Regions from separate parts of the Thioalbus denitrificans genome, predicted to be linked through region 1. Evidence: predicted binding sites of a transcription regulator. Region 1 holds the regulator's gene; the other holds the start of a gene.
What was found. The regulator FNR, encoded in region 1, switches genes on or off when oxygen is low (the NO sensors DNR and NnrR bind a similar motif). The targets are predictions, from matches to a motif close to TTGATNTANATCAA.
Positions count from the first base shown of each region.

Region 1 (7,043 bases):
CGGCTGGTAGTCGAAATTGAGGGGGCCCGGACAGCCCCCTCGAAGTGCTTTCAGATTGTTCGCTGCAACCGTGCTTACTTGTGACTCCTGGCGTCGCGGTCCATCAGCTGCTTGGCCTTGAAGCCGAGATAGACCACGATCACCACGGCGATGACCACCGTGAGGACCGAACCCCAGAAAACCGCGTCTGTGTTCATGACATTACCCCCGTTTCCAGTTACCGCGCGGAGGCGGAACGCCTCCGCGCGGTGTCATTTTTTATCTATGAGCCCGCAAGCGGGCTTCAGACGCTCTGGCTGACCGTTACTGGCCGCCGCCGAGCCGGTAGACGTACACGGCCAGCTTCTTGATGGCCGCTTCGTCCAGACGGTCCTTGAAGGACGGCATCTGGGCTTCGCGGGTCTGCGGATCGGTGCCGTCGTTGACACCATGGGTGATGGTGTACTTGGCACTTTCGAAACCGCCCGGCGTGAACCGCCAGATGCTGTCGGTCAGGTTGGCGGAACCCAGCACCTGCATGCCCTTGGCGTCGGGGCCGTGACAGGCGATACAGCCCTTCTGGGTGAACAGGGTCATGCCATCAGGATCGCTCTTGCCCTGGCTGAGGTTGACTGCCAGGTTGGCCAGCGTATCGATCTCCTGCGCGGACAGGATCTTGCCGTGGGCGGTCATGACGCCCTGGCGACCCATGGTGATGCTCTGCTGGATCGTCTCGATGCTGCCGCCATAGATCCAGTTGTCGTCCGCCAGCACCGGGAAACCGGGGTTGCCGGCACCACCGGCCGCGTGGCAGGCGGCACAGTTGTCACCGAACAGCACCTTGGCCGAAGCGACGGTGTAGTCGGTAAGACCCGGGTCGGCCAGGATCTCCTTGGCCGTCTTGGCCTTGATCTGGTCCTCGAACTCGGCCCGGACCGCCTGGATTTCCGCGACGCCCTGCTGGTACTCCTGGATCTGGGTCCAGCCCAGCAGGCCCTTGTTGGCACCCTCCAGACTGACCGGCCAGGTCGGGTAGATGATGCCGTAGACAATCCACCAGATGACGCTCGCCCAGAAGGCGATGGTCCACCAGCGCGGCGGATCGTTGGTCAGTTCGCGCAGGTTGTCATCCCACACGTGCCCGGTATTGCTCTCACCGGGAAACACTTTGTCCGTCATGGTCTTCCTCCACGTTCATTGCGCTCGTCCTCGTCCAGCATCGGGATGTGCCGGTGCGATTCCAGCCGATCCCGGTTCTTGGGACGCAGGACGTAGACATACAGGCCCACCATCAGGAGGAAGATGACCACCGTGATCGTCATACCGATCCAGTCGTTGGTGGTCATCGCCTCCCAATCGGTGTGGAAATATTCCCGCAGACTACTCACGGTAGGCCTTGCCTTCCTCGAGCGTTGCCATTGTGCCGAGCACCTGGAGATAGGACACCAGGGCGTCCATCTCCGTCTTGCCCTGCACGGCGTCAGCCGCGGAGGCAATATCACCATCCGTGTAGGGAACGCCAATCATCTGCATTCCCTTCATGTGGGCCGCAATGGTGGCGCCGTCCACGTAGGCGTTGTCCAGCCAGACGTAGTTCGGCATGACGGACTCCGGAACCACCGAACGCGGAGCGCGGAGGTGCTTGCGGTGCCAGTCATCCGAGTACTTCCCGCCCACACGCGCCAGATCGGGACCGGTACGCTTGGAGCCCCACTGGAACGGGTGGTCGAACATCGACTCGGAGGCCAGGGAGTAGTGACCGTAACGCTCCTTCTCGTCACGGAACGGACGGACCATCTGGGAGTGACAGGTGTAGCAGCCCTCGCGCCGGTAGACATCCCGGCCCGCCAGCTCCAGCGGCGTGTAGGGACGCACGCCGTCACCCGCCTTCCAGTCGTTGAGGGTCTGGCCGGCCTGACGCTGCCAGACGATTTCGGGGAACTTGTTGTGCTCCATGGTGTTCTTCAGGAAGAACAGCGGCACGATTTCGACGATGCCGCCCACTGAAAGAACAATGGCGAGCACAATCAGCATGCCCCAGATATTCCGCTCCAGCTTGTCCTGGAAACGGGTGGAGTAGATCTGATCTGCCATCTCTGAAATCCCCCCCTTAAGCGGTCGCGGTCGCGGCACGGGCGGCGCGCAGGCTGCCCTCGGCCACCGACTTGCGGATGGTCAGAACCGTGTTCAACAGCATGATCACGGCGCCCAGGAGGAAGATCATTCCACCGATGGCACGCATGGCGTAGTACGGGTGCATGGCCTCCACGGATTCGGCGAAGGTGTAGGCCAGGGTGCCGTACTCGTCATAGGCACGCCACATCAGGCCCTGCATGATGCCGGACACCCACATGGCGACGATGTAGACCACGGCGCCGATGGTGGCGGTCCAGAAGTGCAGGTTCACCAGCTTGGCGGAGAAGATCTCCGTGTGCCAGATGCGGGTCATCAGGTGGTAGAGCGCACCCATGCCGACCATGGCCACCCAGCCCAGCGCGCCGGAGTGCACGTGACCCACCGTCCAGTCGGTGTAGTGGGACAGGGCGTTCACCGTCTTCAGCGACATGACCGGACCTTCGAAGGTGGACATGGCGTAGAAGGCGAGCGAGATGATGAGGAAGCGCAGGATGTAGTCGGTGCGCAGCTTGTCCCAGGCACCCGAGAGGGTCATCATGCCGTTCACCGCACCACCCCAGGAGGGGATGATCATGGCCAGCGACACGGCGGCGCCGAGGGAGCCGGTCCAGTCAGGCAGGGCGGTGTACTGCAGGTGGTGCGGCCCGAGCCAGACGTAGCCGAACATCAGGGCCCAGAAGTGGACCACCGACAGGCGATAGGAGAACACCGGACGGTTGGCCTGCTTGGGCACGAAGTAGTACATGATGCCCAGGAAGCCGGCGGTCAGGTAGAAGCCCACCGCGTTGTGACCCCACCACCACTGGATCATGCCGTCCTGCACCCCGGAGAAGAGGGAGTAGGAGGTGAACAGGCCCACCGGGATGGCGAGGCTGTTGACCACGTGCAGGTAGGTGATCATCACCAGCATGCCCAGGTAGAACCAGTTGGACACGTAGATGTGCGAGGTCTTCCGCACCGCCAGGGTCATGACGAAGTTGGCCAGGAAGGACAGCCACACCACGGCGATGAGGATGTCGATGGGCCACTCGAGCTCGGCGTACTCCTTGCCCTGGGTCAGGCCCAGCGGCAGGGTGACCACCGCCAGCACGATGATGGTGTTCCAGCCCCAGAAGGTGAACCAGGCCATCTTGTCGCTCCACACGCGTACGCCGCAGGTGCGCTGCACGCTGTAGAAACCGGTGGCCATCAGAACGCAGCCGCCAAAGGCAAAAATCACGGCGTTGGTGTGCAGCGGACGCAGACGCCCGAAGCTCAACCAGGGATTGTCCAGGTTGAGCACCGGCCAGGCCAGCTCCGATGCGATATAGACGCCCACCAGGGCGCCCACCACCAGGTACACCACCGCCATGACGGTGAACCATCGTACAACGTCAAAGTTGTACTTTTGCTCCACTGTCGCTTCCACCACGGTTGTTCTCCTCGTTTCTTAGAGTGTGTGCAAATTGCGCAGATTTCCTACGGGCTCCTGCTGCGGCCTGACCAGCCCTCCCCGACTCCGGCCGCGTGGGTATCGAAATTCCAGGGCGCACACACCCCCGCCCCTTCACCCACATTCTGTAATGATTTAGCACAGGCGCGAATTGTTTCCAGTCGGCCTGCCGAGGACGGTCGGCAACCGTCCATTTCGTGCACGGAAGTTGGCACTGGATGCCATATTAGCGGACAACGATACGTGAACATTGATCTTTGTCAATGTTTCGACTGATCGGTCGCAAGTTGTACCCGGGGGCGGGAAGGTGGGGTCGGAGGCGCCCCGGGGGCGCCTCCGCTGAATCAATACATCCTATTGTTTTATTTGATATTCCAGAATCAGTCGCGAACCTTTGCCAGCAACTGGAGAGCGGTCCGGTTGAGAATCCGCAACTGCTTGCCGCTGACCGAGAGCAGCCCCTCGGCCTGGAAGCGCTTGAACATCCGGCTCACCGTTTCCACCGCCAGGCCGAGGTAGCTGGCGATGTCCTGGCGCGACATGGCGAGACGGAAAGCCTCGGAGGGGAAGCCGCGCACTTCGAGGCGGCGGGAGACGTTGAGAACGAAGGCGGCCAGGCGCTCCTCGGCCGAGGGACGGGAGGAGACCAGCAGCAGACGGGACTGCTCTCCGATCTTCTCGCTCATGGCCTTGATCATCTGCTCGCGGAACTCCGCGAGGCGCACGCCGGAACGCTCGAGTTCGCGGAACTGCAGCTGGCAGACGCTGCTGTCCTCCAGCGCCTTCACGGTGTACTGATGGCGGTTGCCCTTCAGGGCGTCAAGCCCGATCAGCTCTCCGGGAAAGTGGAATGACGTGACCTGTTCCTCGCCCGTGTCCAGCAGCGTGTAGCTCTTGAAGGCGCCGGACTTGACCGCGTAGACGGCCTGAAGCTGCTGACCGTGGCGATAGAGGGTTTCACCCTTGGGAATGCGCGTGCGCCGGGAGAGGACGCCCGCCAGGGGTTCGGAGCGCTCGCCCTGGGGATCGATGACGGTGAGCAGACGCAGGAAGCCGAACAGCCCGCACTCTTCGCAGGCGACCTCGGTCTTGGTCCCGTGCTTCCCTGCAGGGGTTGGTGAACACTGTTCTGGCATGACGGGATCCGGGTTGCGGGTTGAAACCAGGCACTCAGCGCTCGCTCTGCGGCACCTCCGCACTGTCGATGCGCTGACTGCCGGAAAGGGCCGTGTCCCCGGCCAGCAGGGACAGACGGTCGATATCGTGGATGCGGATTCGGCGCCGCTCCACGCGCAGCAGGCCATCCTGCTGGAAGCGTGTGAACAGGCGGCTGACCGTCTCCACCGCCAGCCCGAGATAGTTCCCGATGTCGCTGCGGGACATGCTCAGGTTGTAGTCGGTGGCGGAGAAGCCGCGTTGGCGGAAGCGGATGGCCAGGGAGAGCAGGAATGCCGCCAGGCGCTCCTCGGCGCTCTTCTTGCCGAGCAGCAGCAGCAGCAGCTCGTCGTTGAGCAGCTCCCGGCTCATGACCCGCAGCATCTGCCGCTGCAGGCCCGGCACCCGGGCGCCCATGCGCTCGAAATCCTGGAAGGAGAATTCGCAGATGCTCGAGCTCTCCAGGGCCTTGGCCGAGCTCGGGTGGCGACCGAGGCTGATGGCGTCCAGCGCCACCAGCTCCCCCGGCAGGTAGAAGCCGGTCACCTGCTCGCGGCCGTCCTGCATGATGGTATAGGTCTTCAGCGATCCCGAGCGTACCGCGTAGATGGCATGGAACGGCGCGCCGCCGCGGAACAGCATTTCACCCCGCTTGAGCGAACGCCGGGCGGTGATCACCTCGTCCAGCAGGGCCAGCTCGTCCTCGCCGATACCCAGCGGCAGGCAGAGCTGGAACAGGGTGCAGTCCTGACAGGCGATACGCTTGTCAGCCACCGCCGCGCCGCCGGGGCCTGCCACACTGAGTTTCACATTGCCGGCCATCGATACCTCGAGGTCCTGAGCCGTGCCCATAAATCACCGTATTACCTTATTATGGTGCCGATTATTGATGTGGATCAATCATAGTCTTCATCCGACCGCGCCGGACCTCCCCAGCGGTGATCCGAATGCGGTTCACGCCCGCCGGCCTTGAGGGTATCCTATAAGGCTTGTGCAATCCGAATGCGTACCCGGCACCATGACCCAGCGCAACGCCCGCATCAACCGCGAGACCCTGGAAACCCAGGTCACCGTCAGCATCGACCTGGACGGCACGGGCACGGCCCGCATCGATACCGGCATCCCGTTCCTCGACCACATGCTCGATCAGGTGGCGCGGCACGGGCTCATCGATATCGAAATCGAGGCCCGCGGCGACCTGCACATCGATGCCCACCACACGGTGGAGGATATCGGCATCACCCTCGGCCAGGCCTTGGCCCAGGCCCTGGGCGACAAGCGCGGCATCCGCCGCTACGGACATGCCTATGTGCCCCTGGACGAGGCGCTCTCGCGGGTGGTGGTGGACTTCTCCGGCCGTCCCGGCCTGGAGTACCACGTGGAGTACCCGCGCGCGCGCATCGGCGATTTCGACGTGGACCTGTTCCGGGAGTTCTTCCAGGGGCTGGTCAACCACGCCCGCATCACCCTGCACCTCGATGCCCTGCGCGGCAGCAACGCCCACCATGTGGCGGAGACCCTGTTCAAGGCCCTCGGCCGGGCGCTGCGCATGGCCGCGGAACCCGATCCCCGGGCCCAGGGCATCCCCTCCACCAAGGGCGTTCTCTGAACCCTTCTTCCGACCACAGCCACGGTACAGTACGGCATGAGCAGCGTCGCGGTAATCGATTACGGCATGGGCAACCTGCGCTCGGTATCCAAGGCCCTGGAGCACATGGCCCCGGCGGGAACCCGCGTGCGGGTCACGGACGTGGAGCAGGAGATTCTCTCCGCCGATCGCGTGGTCTTCCCCGGGGTGGGCGCCGCCCGCGACTGCATGGAGGAGATCCGGTCCCGCGGCCTGGAGGATGTGGTCCGCGAGGCGGCCGCCGGCAAGCCCTTCCTCGGCATCTGCATGGGCATGCAGGTGCTCCTTGAACACAGCGAGGAGAACGGCGGCACGCCCTGCCTCGGCGTTCTGCCCGGCGCGGTCCGGTACTTCGGTGAGCGGCTCTCCGATCCCCGCAGCGGGGAGCGGCTGAAGATCCCCCACATGGGCTGGAACCAGGTGCGGCAGACCCGGCCGCACCCGCTGTGGAACGGAATCGCCCAGGACACGCGCTTCTACTTCGTGCACAGCTACTACGTGGATCCCGCCGACGCGGCGCTCAGCGCGGCCAGCACCGAGTACGGGCTGCGCTTCACCGCGGCGGTGGCCCGGGACAACCTCTTCGCCGTCCAGTTCCACCCGGAGAAGAGCCAGCAGGCAGGACTGCAACTGCTGGCGAACTTCCTGGCCTGGGACGGGACGGACTGAGCCGCGCCGGCAACCGGCCGCCGGAGCGACGGACAACAGGCCGGA
Region 1 covers NZ_QPJY01000001.1:587,023-594,065, reverse strand. Annotated here, with positions in the region: gene DFQ59_RS20440 (hypothetical protein) at 75-197, opposite strand; gene ccoP (cytochrome-c oxidase, cbb3-type subunit III) at 304-1,158, opposite strand; gene DFQ59_RS02815 (cbb3-type cytochrome c oxidase subunit 3) at 1,155-1,367, opposite strand; gene ccoO (cytochrome-c oxidase, cbb3-type subunit II) at 1,360-2,073, opposite strand; gene ccoN (cytochrome-c oxidase, cbb3-type subunit I) at 2,090-3,523, opposite strand; gene DFQ59_RS02800 (helix-turn-helix domain-containing protein) at 3,928-4,683, opposite strand; gene fnr (fumarate/nitrate reduction transcriptional regulator Fnr) at 4,718-5,476, opposite strand; gene hisB (imidazoleglycerol-phosphate dehydratase HisB) at 5,721-6,311, shown strand; gene hisH (imidazole glycerol phosphate synthase subunit HisH) at 6,348-6,998, shown strand.

Region 2 (7,043 bases), 360 kb from region 1:
GGCTTGGGCACCTGCTGATCCTCCAGCGCCCGGTTCATGCACAGCATCCACTGCTCCCGCTCCCGGTCACCGATGGCGAAGGGCAGATGACGGGCGCGCAGCCGGGTCTGGCCGTGCGGCTCCTGGTGCTGGTTCGGGCCGCCGAGCCAGCCGGAGAGGAACAGGGCCAGCTTGTCCCGCGCCTGGTCCAGGCTCTTCGCATGCATGGCGCGCAATTCCCGCACCGCGGGCAGCGTGTCCATGAGTTCGTAGAATCGATCCACCAGGGCCTTGACGCCCTCTTCACCGCCGAGTTGCTCGTAGGGGCTCATCATGACAGTCACCTTTGACACCGTCCTTCCCGCCTGGGCTGGGATTGTCCATCCGAACCTGGCTAAGATGGCGCAGAGTTCCGGCTCGAGTCATTGACAATTGTCGGGTGCGGTGCGGCAACCCGCAGGTCGGCGGTGTGCCGCCGTTCAGTCGAGGATGGCGGCGGCGACACCGAGCAGGGCCGCCGCCATCGCCCAGCGCCCCCAGCCGAGCAGGCGCCGGAACAGCGGCCGGCGGGGTTCGAATCCGATGCCCGTGACGATGCCGGCGGCGGTGCCCCAGAGCACGAGCACCAGCAGCGGCAGGCGCAGATCGCCCGGGAGGCGGGCGATGGCGTCGGCCCGCAGGAACACCGCCGCCACCAGGGCGGCGGTGAGCAGAAGGGTGAGGGGGCCCGCCCAGGCGGGGCGGGCCCGGTTTGCCTGCCGTGGAATCATGCGGCCGGGAGCCGGTTGCTCAGCAGGGCTTGTCGGCGTCGAGGTCGCACTCCGACTCCAGCCACATCACGTTGATGATGCCGAAGGCGCTGGCGAGCAGCACGCCCAGTATCCAGGTGAAGTACCACATAGTCTGTTCCTCCCTATCAGTAGGCGGCGTGGTCGTTGTCGCGCACGAACTGCACCGTGAACTTGCCCCACAGCTGCCGGTAGCACCACACGGTGTAGGCGAGCACGATGGGCAGGAAGATCATCGTGGCCCAGAACATCACCGTCAGGGTCAGGTGGCTGGAGGGGGCGTCCCACAACGTCAGGCTGTGGTTGGGATCCACCGACGAGGGCATGACGAACGGGAACATGGAGAAGCCCGCCGTGAGGATGACCCCCGCCAGGGCCAGGGAGCTGAACAGGAAGCCCCAGCCCGGACGATTGCCGCGGGCGGTGAGGACCGCCAGGGCCGCGCCGCCGAGGCCGAGTGCGGGGGCGGCCAGCATCCACGGGTAGGCCGCGTAGTTGGCCAGCCAGGCGCCGGCCTCCTGCACCACCTCCTTCGCCAGCGGGTTGGGCAGGGCATCGGTGGCGGGCATCGACACGATGCGGTAGCCGTCGATGCCGAGCACCAGCCAGATGCCGGCCAGGGCGAAGGTGACGATCAGCGCCACTCCGAACAGCTGGGCGGCGCCCCTGGCGCGCTCGTAGATCACCCCCTCGGTGCGCAGCATCAGGTACATGGCCCCGTGCATCACCAGCATGGAGAGGCTGACCACGCCCGCGAGCAGCGAGAAGGGGTTGAGCAGGCCGAAGAAGCCCCCGTCATAGTAGGGCAGGAGGTTCTGGTCGTAGTGGAAGGGCAGGCCCAGCAGCAGGTTGCCGAAGGCCACGCCGAACACGGTGGCCGGAATCGCGCCGCCGGCGAACAGGCCCCAGTCCCACCAGCTGCGCCAGTTCTTGTTGGGCAGCTTGCTGCGGTAGTCGAAGCCCACCGGTCGGAAGAACAGGGCGAACAGCACCAGCAGCAGGGCGACATACAGCCCCGAGAAGGCGGCCGCGTAGACGGCTGGCCAGGCGGCGAAAATGGCGCCGCCCGCGGTGATGAACCACACCTGGTTGCCGTCCCAGTGGGGGCCGATGGAGTTGATGATGACCCGCCGCTCCTCGTCGTTCTTGCCCAGGAAGGGCAGGAGCGCGCCGGCGCCCATGTCGAAGCCGTCGGTGATGGCGAAGCCGATGAGCAGCACGCCCACGAACAGCCACCAGATGAGCTTCAGGGTTTCATAGTCGAGAATCATGGTGGAATCTCCCTCAGTCGTTGGCGCGCTGCTGCAGCGGCTGGGTGGCCAGCGCCGGGGCGCCGCCCGCAGCCTGCTCGAAGTGGTAGCGGCCCAGATGCAGCGAGCTCGGACCCAGGCGGGCGAACTTGAACATCAGGTACATCTCGAACACCAGCAGCAGGGTGTAGAAGCCGATGAAGCCGGCCAGGCTGAAGTAGAGGTCGCCGGCGGAGAGCACCGAGGTGCTCACGGGGGTGGGCAGCACCTCGCCGATGGTCCAGGGCTGGCGGCCGTACTCGGCCACGAACCAGCCCAGCTCACAGCTCAGCCACGGCAGCGGGATGCTGAACAGCGCGAGCCTGAGCAGCCAGCGCTTCTGCTCCGCCGTGCGCCGGATGGTGAGGTAGAAGGCCGCGGCGAAAATGAACAGCATGATGAAGCCGAAGGCGACCATGATGCGGAAGGCCCAGAACAGCGGCCACACCTTCGGGATGCTGTCGTCGGCCGCCATCTGGATCTGCTCCTCGGTGGCGTCGGTCACCTTCTCGGTATAGGGCTTGAGCAGCAGCCCGTAGCCGAGATCGACCTTGACCGCCTCGAACAGGGACTTGGTCTCCTCGGAGGTGTCGCCCGAGCGCAGCTTCTGCAGCAGGCCGTAGGCCACGATGCCGTTGCGGATGCGCTCGAGGTGCTGCGCCCGCAGCTCGTTGAGGCCGGCGATCTCCTCGCTGGTGGAGCGGGTGGCGATGAGCCCGAGCAGGGCCGGGATCTTGATCGCCATGGCGGTGGTCTGGGTCTCCTCGTCCGGGAAGCCGAACAGGGTGAAGGCGGCCGGCGGCTCCTGGGTCTCCCACTCCGCCTCGATGGCGGCGAGCTTCACCTTCTGCACGTCGCCGAGCTCGTAGCCGCTCTCGTCACCGAGGACGATGACCGACAGGGCGGAGGCGAGGCCGAAGCCGGCGGCGATGGCGAAGGAGCGGCGGGCGAAGCCGAGATCGCGGCCCTTGAGCAGGTAGTAGGCACTGATGCCGAGCACGAACAGCGCGCCGGTGACGTAGCCGGCCGAGACGGTGTGGACGAACTTCACCTGGGCCACCGGGTTGAGCAGCACTTCGGCGAAGCTGACCATCTCCATGCGCATGGTCTCGTAGCTGAACTCGGAGCCCACCGGGTTCTGCATCCAGCCGTTGGCGACCAGGATCCAGAGTGCCGAGAGGTTGGAGCCGATGGCGGTCAGCCAGGTGACCAGCAGGTGCTTCTGCTTGGAAAGGCGGTCCCAGCCGAAGAAGAACAGGCCGATGAAGGTGGACTCGAGGAAGAAGGCCATCAGGCCCTCGATGGCCAGCGGGGCGCCGAAAATATCGCCCACGTAGTGGGAATAGTAGGCCCAGTTGGTCCCGAACTGGAACTCCATGGTGATGCCCGTGGTGACGCCGAGGGCGAAGTTGATGCCGAACAGCTTGCCCCAGAACTTGGTCATGTCCCGGTAGACTTCCTTGCCGGTCATGACATACACCGACTCCATGATGGCCAGCAGGAAGGACAGGCCGAGCGTCAGGGGCACGAACAGGAAGTGATACATGGCTGTGGCGGCAAACTGGATCCGCGACAGCTCGATCACGCTTTGGTCAATCATCGCTTGACTCCCGGTTGCAGGTGGATGATCCCGGGTGGCTGGCGGGCCAGTCCTGGTGCCGGTCCAGCGGCCCCGCACGAGTAGAGTCGAGTATCAGTCTGTTCGCTTCCGCTGGTGCGGCACCGCTTTCCCGCGCATCGGGCCATGGCCCGGGTCGCCGTATCCGGAACGGTGCACTTGTGCACGGTGGAGCTTAGGGAAATGTTGAAGCCGCAAGCATTGATATTCCGCAGAATTTGGATTGATGGTTATCAATTAACAGCCACATCAACGGGTTAGGCGGGTGGGTCGGTGGCTGGATTATAGTTGCCCTGACAATGCGGGCGCGGGATCGCTCTCCTGCCCCCGACCGGGGAGCGGATACGGACCCACCGGGGCGGGATGGAACGGGGAAGTCGTTGCCCGGGCGCAGGCGGCGGCTCGGCGATGGGGCTGAAGAGCAGGTGCCGGAGGCGGCCGTCGCGGACTGCCGCCCTGGTCGCGGGTTGTGCATGGGCGGCCAGCGGGGCGCCGGGCCGGAGTCTGCCGCATGTCTCGCGGCCATGCCGGGACACGCAGTGGCGTGTCCCGGCGGGCCTGGCGGCTCAATGGTGGTGGTCGTGGGGAAGGGGCGGCGGCAGTGTCCCGTCGAAGAAGCGGCGGATGGCGGCCAGGGGATCGGTCTCGCCGGTGACGGCCACCCGGATTCCCCGTGCGGCCAGGCGGTGGACGAACCCGGCGCCGGCGCCGCCGGTGATGAGGACATCGACCCCGTCCACCGGGTGGACACCCGCGCCGCGGAACTCGTGGAAGGCGAGCTCACGCGGCAGATCCAGGCGCTCGACCTCCAGGGGCTCCTGGCCGGGCTCGGCGCTGTAGACCAGGAACCGGCGGCTCTTGCCGGCGTGACCGGTCACGGTACGGAAGTTCTGGCTGGTGATGGCGAATTTCATCGGATTCGGTCTCCGTGGAAGAGGCGGCGGGCCCGTACTCCGGCACCCGCAACCCCGCTGCTGTCAGAGGTTCTTGACGGCCTTGGCCCAGCTCTCCATGGAGTTGTTGGCCACGGGCATGGGGGCCTCCATGAAGTTGATGACGAAGCGGTCGCTGAGTTCGGTGACGCCGATGGAGCGCGGACGCACCGCCATGACCGCCGGGTTCGGCAGGGCGATGCCGAAGCAGAACACGATGTTCCTGGCGTCGAGGATGTCGGCGCTGATCTGCCCCGCTTCCAGCGCTTTCGTGTGGCTGTAGTGATCGAAGATGGCGATGAAGCGGGCCACGTCGTGGGCGTCGATGCGCTCCTTGAAGAAGGCGATGATTTCGTCCACCGACCGGAAGCGGGTCTCCTCCTTGCTCACCTCGAGGGTGAAGATGGGGTACTTCTCCTGGAACAGGCTCTGTTTCATGTGGTGTTCTCCGGTGTAAGCAGATGTCGAGCGATGAAAGTCGATTCCCGGATTTACTCCTCGACGCAGATCTCCCCGCGCCCCATGGCGATGGCGGTGCGCACCAGCAGCAGCACGATGACCGCGGCGAGCAGCGCCAGCAGTCCGAGTCCGAGGGCCTGGAAGCGGCCGTCGCCGGTCTGCTCGAACATCGCCAGGGTGGCCACGGTGATGGCCGCCAGCGGGAAGGAGTAGGCCCACCAGGAGAGGAAGAACTGCAGCCGGGTGAACTTCCGGTACTGGGTGAACAGCAGCAGGGTCAGGAACAGCGCCGTGTAGTAGAGCACCCGGGCGAAGGCGTCCAGCCCGCCGCCGAGCTTGAGGTAGGCGAGGAAGCCCACCGCCGGCGGGGCGATGAGGATGAAGAAGGTGGGCACCAGCTTCGCGGGCAGCGGGTTATGGAAGATGACCCGGTAGAGGACGATGACCAGCAGCACCACCCAGAACACCAGTCCGATGCTGAAGAAGAACCACGAGCTCTCCGTATAGCCCAGCGGAACACCGGCGATGGGCACCAGGATGTTGCCCACTACGGGAATGAACCAGGCCGGGTTCATGTGCTGGATCTGGAAGTGCTCGTGGTTGATCCAGGCCCCCAGGACGTAGAGCGTGAACAGCAGGTGCGCCACGCTGCCGGTGATCCACAGCGCCTCGGCCAGTGCCGGCTGACTGTGCAGGGTGCAGATGCTGAGCAGCACCAGGCTGATGGAAACGGTGGGGAAGAAGCTCAGCTTGACCGGGTGGTGCAGCTCCTGGCGCACGGCGCCGGGATGGCGGAGGAGCTTGGCCAGGTAGACCAGCGCGATGAGCAGGAACACCCCGCCGGTCACCGCGGCCATCAGGTTGCCGGCATGGAGCGGCAGCAGCTGCATGGCCTCGCTTTTCAGCAGGGCGATGGTGAAGCCTGAGAGTCCCATCACCACCGCGAAGAAGGGGATGGGGAAGTGCATCAGTCTCGAGTCGGTGTTCATGTCCGTTCCTCGGGTGATTTGACGGGTCCGACCGCCCGTCACGGTTGCGTCGGGCGCGCCTGGAAGCGCGACACAATGGCGTTTCCGGCACCCGGGTGCAGTGACTATGTCACCGGGGTGGAGCGCCGGGTGGACTCCACCCACGGGAGAATCCCGATGGTGCGTCGGCCATCGCGATGGAGTGGATTGGATGTACTCCCTGCCCTCAGGCGCGGGAAACCGCGCACCAGGCCGAAGTTCCACCCCGTGGATTCAGGGCAGTGGATCAGTGAGCTGGGGGGGATACTAGCGGCGCCCGGACGGGCGCCGCATTGAAGATCGTCAATCGGCGGCGATGGTCCGCAGGGACTTGATATCGCAGCGGAAACGGCCCGGTGCGATCTCGGCGATGACATTCTTGCGCTTGAACTCCGCCACCATGCGGCTGGCGGTTTCGGTGGTGATGCCGAGCATGGCGCCCACATCCTCGCGGCTGAACAGTTCGCAGGCGGGCTCGCCGTTGCGTTCCACCAGCCGCAGCAGGAGCCGGGCCACGCGCTGGCGCGCCGTGCCGGTGGAGAGCTGGGTGAGCCAGGCGTCGGCCTCGCTCAGGGCCCGCTGCCAGCGGCGCATCAGCTCCTGGTGCAGCCCCGGGTTGTCCCGATCCAGGCGCTTCACCACGTCGATGGGCAGGCGGCAGACGGAGGCCGGCTGCAGCACTACCGCGTCGTGCTGGTAGGGCTGGCCCAGCAGGGCCTCGAGTCCCGCCACGTCGGTGCTGTGCACCAGTCGCACGATGCGCTGGCCGCCGTCGGGCAGGTACTGCACCAGCTTCAGCAGACCGCTGCGGATGGTGTAGACCGCGTCGCCCGGATCGCCGGCACGGTAGAGCACCTGGTGCGGGGCCAGGTTGAACTCTTCGATGGGCCGATGAATCTGGTCGAAATCCTTCTCCTCCAGCCCGGCGAAGAGCACCGAGGTGCGTAGGCTGCAGTTCAGGCAGTCGGCCT
Region 2 covers NZ_QPJY01000001.1:226,748-233,790, forward strand. Annotated here, with positions in the region: gene DFQ59_RS01015 (group II truncated hemoglobin) at 1-314, opposite strand, end outside; gene DFQ59_RS01020 (cyd operon YbgE family protein) at 459-749, opposite strand; gene cydX (cytochrome bd-I oxidase subunit CydX) at 769-879, opposite strand; gene cydB (cytochrome d ubiquinol oxidase subunit II) at 896-2,038, opposite strand; gene DFQ59_RS01035 (cytochrome ubiquinol oxidase subunit I) at 2,052-3,656, opposite strand; gene DFQ59_RS01040 (NifB/NifX family molybdenum-iron cluster-binding protein) at 4,241-4,588, opposite strand; gene DFQ59_RS01045 (DUF6858 family protein) at 4,652-5,044, opposite strand; gene DFQ59_RS01050 (SLAC1 anion channel family protein) at 5,098-6,054, opposite strand; gene DFQ59_RS01055 (Crp/Fnr family transcriptional regulator) at 6,376-7,043, opposite strand, start outside.
Region 2: the regulator FNR is predicted to act here: its motif matches at 3,898-3,911, upstream of DFQ59_RS01035 (cytochrome ubiquinol oxidase subunit I).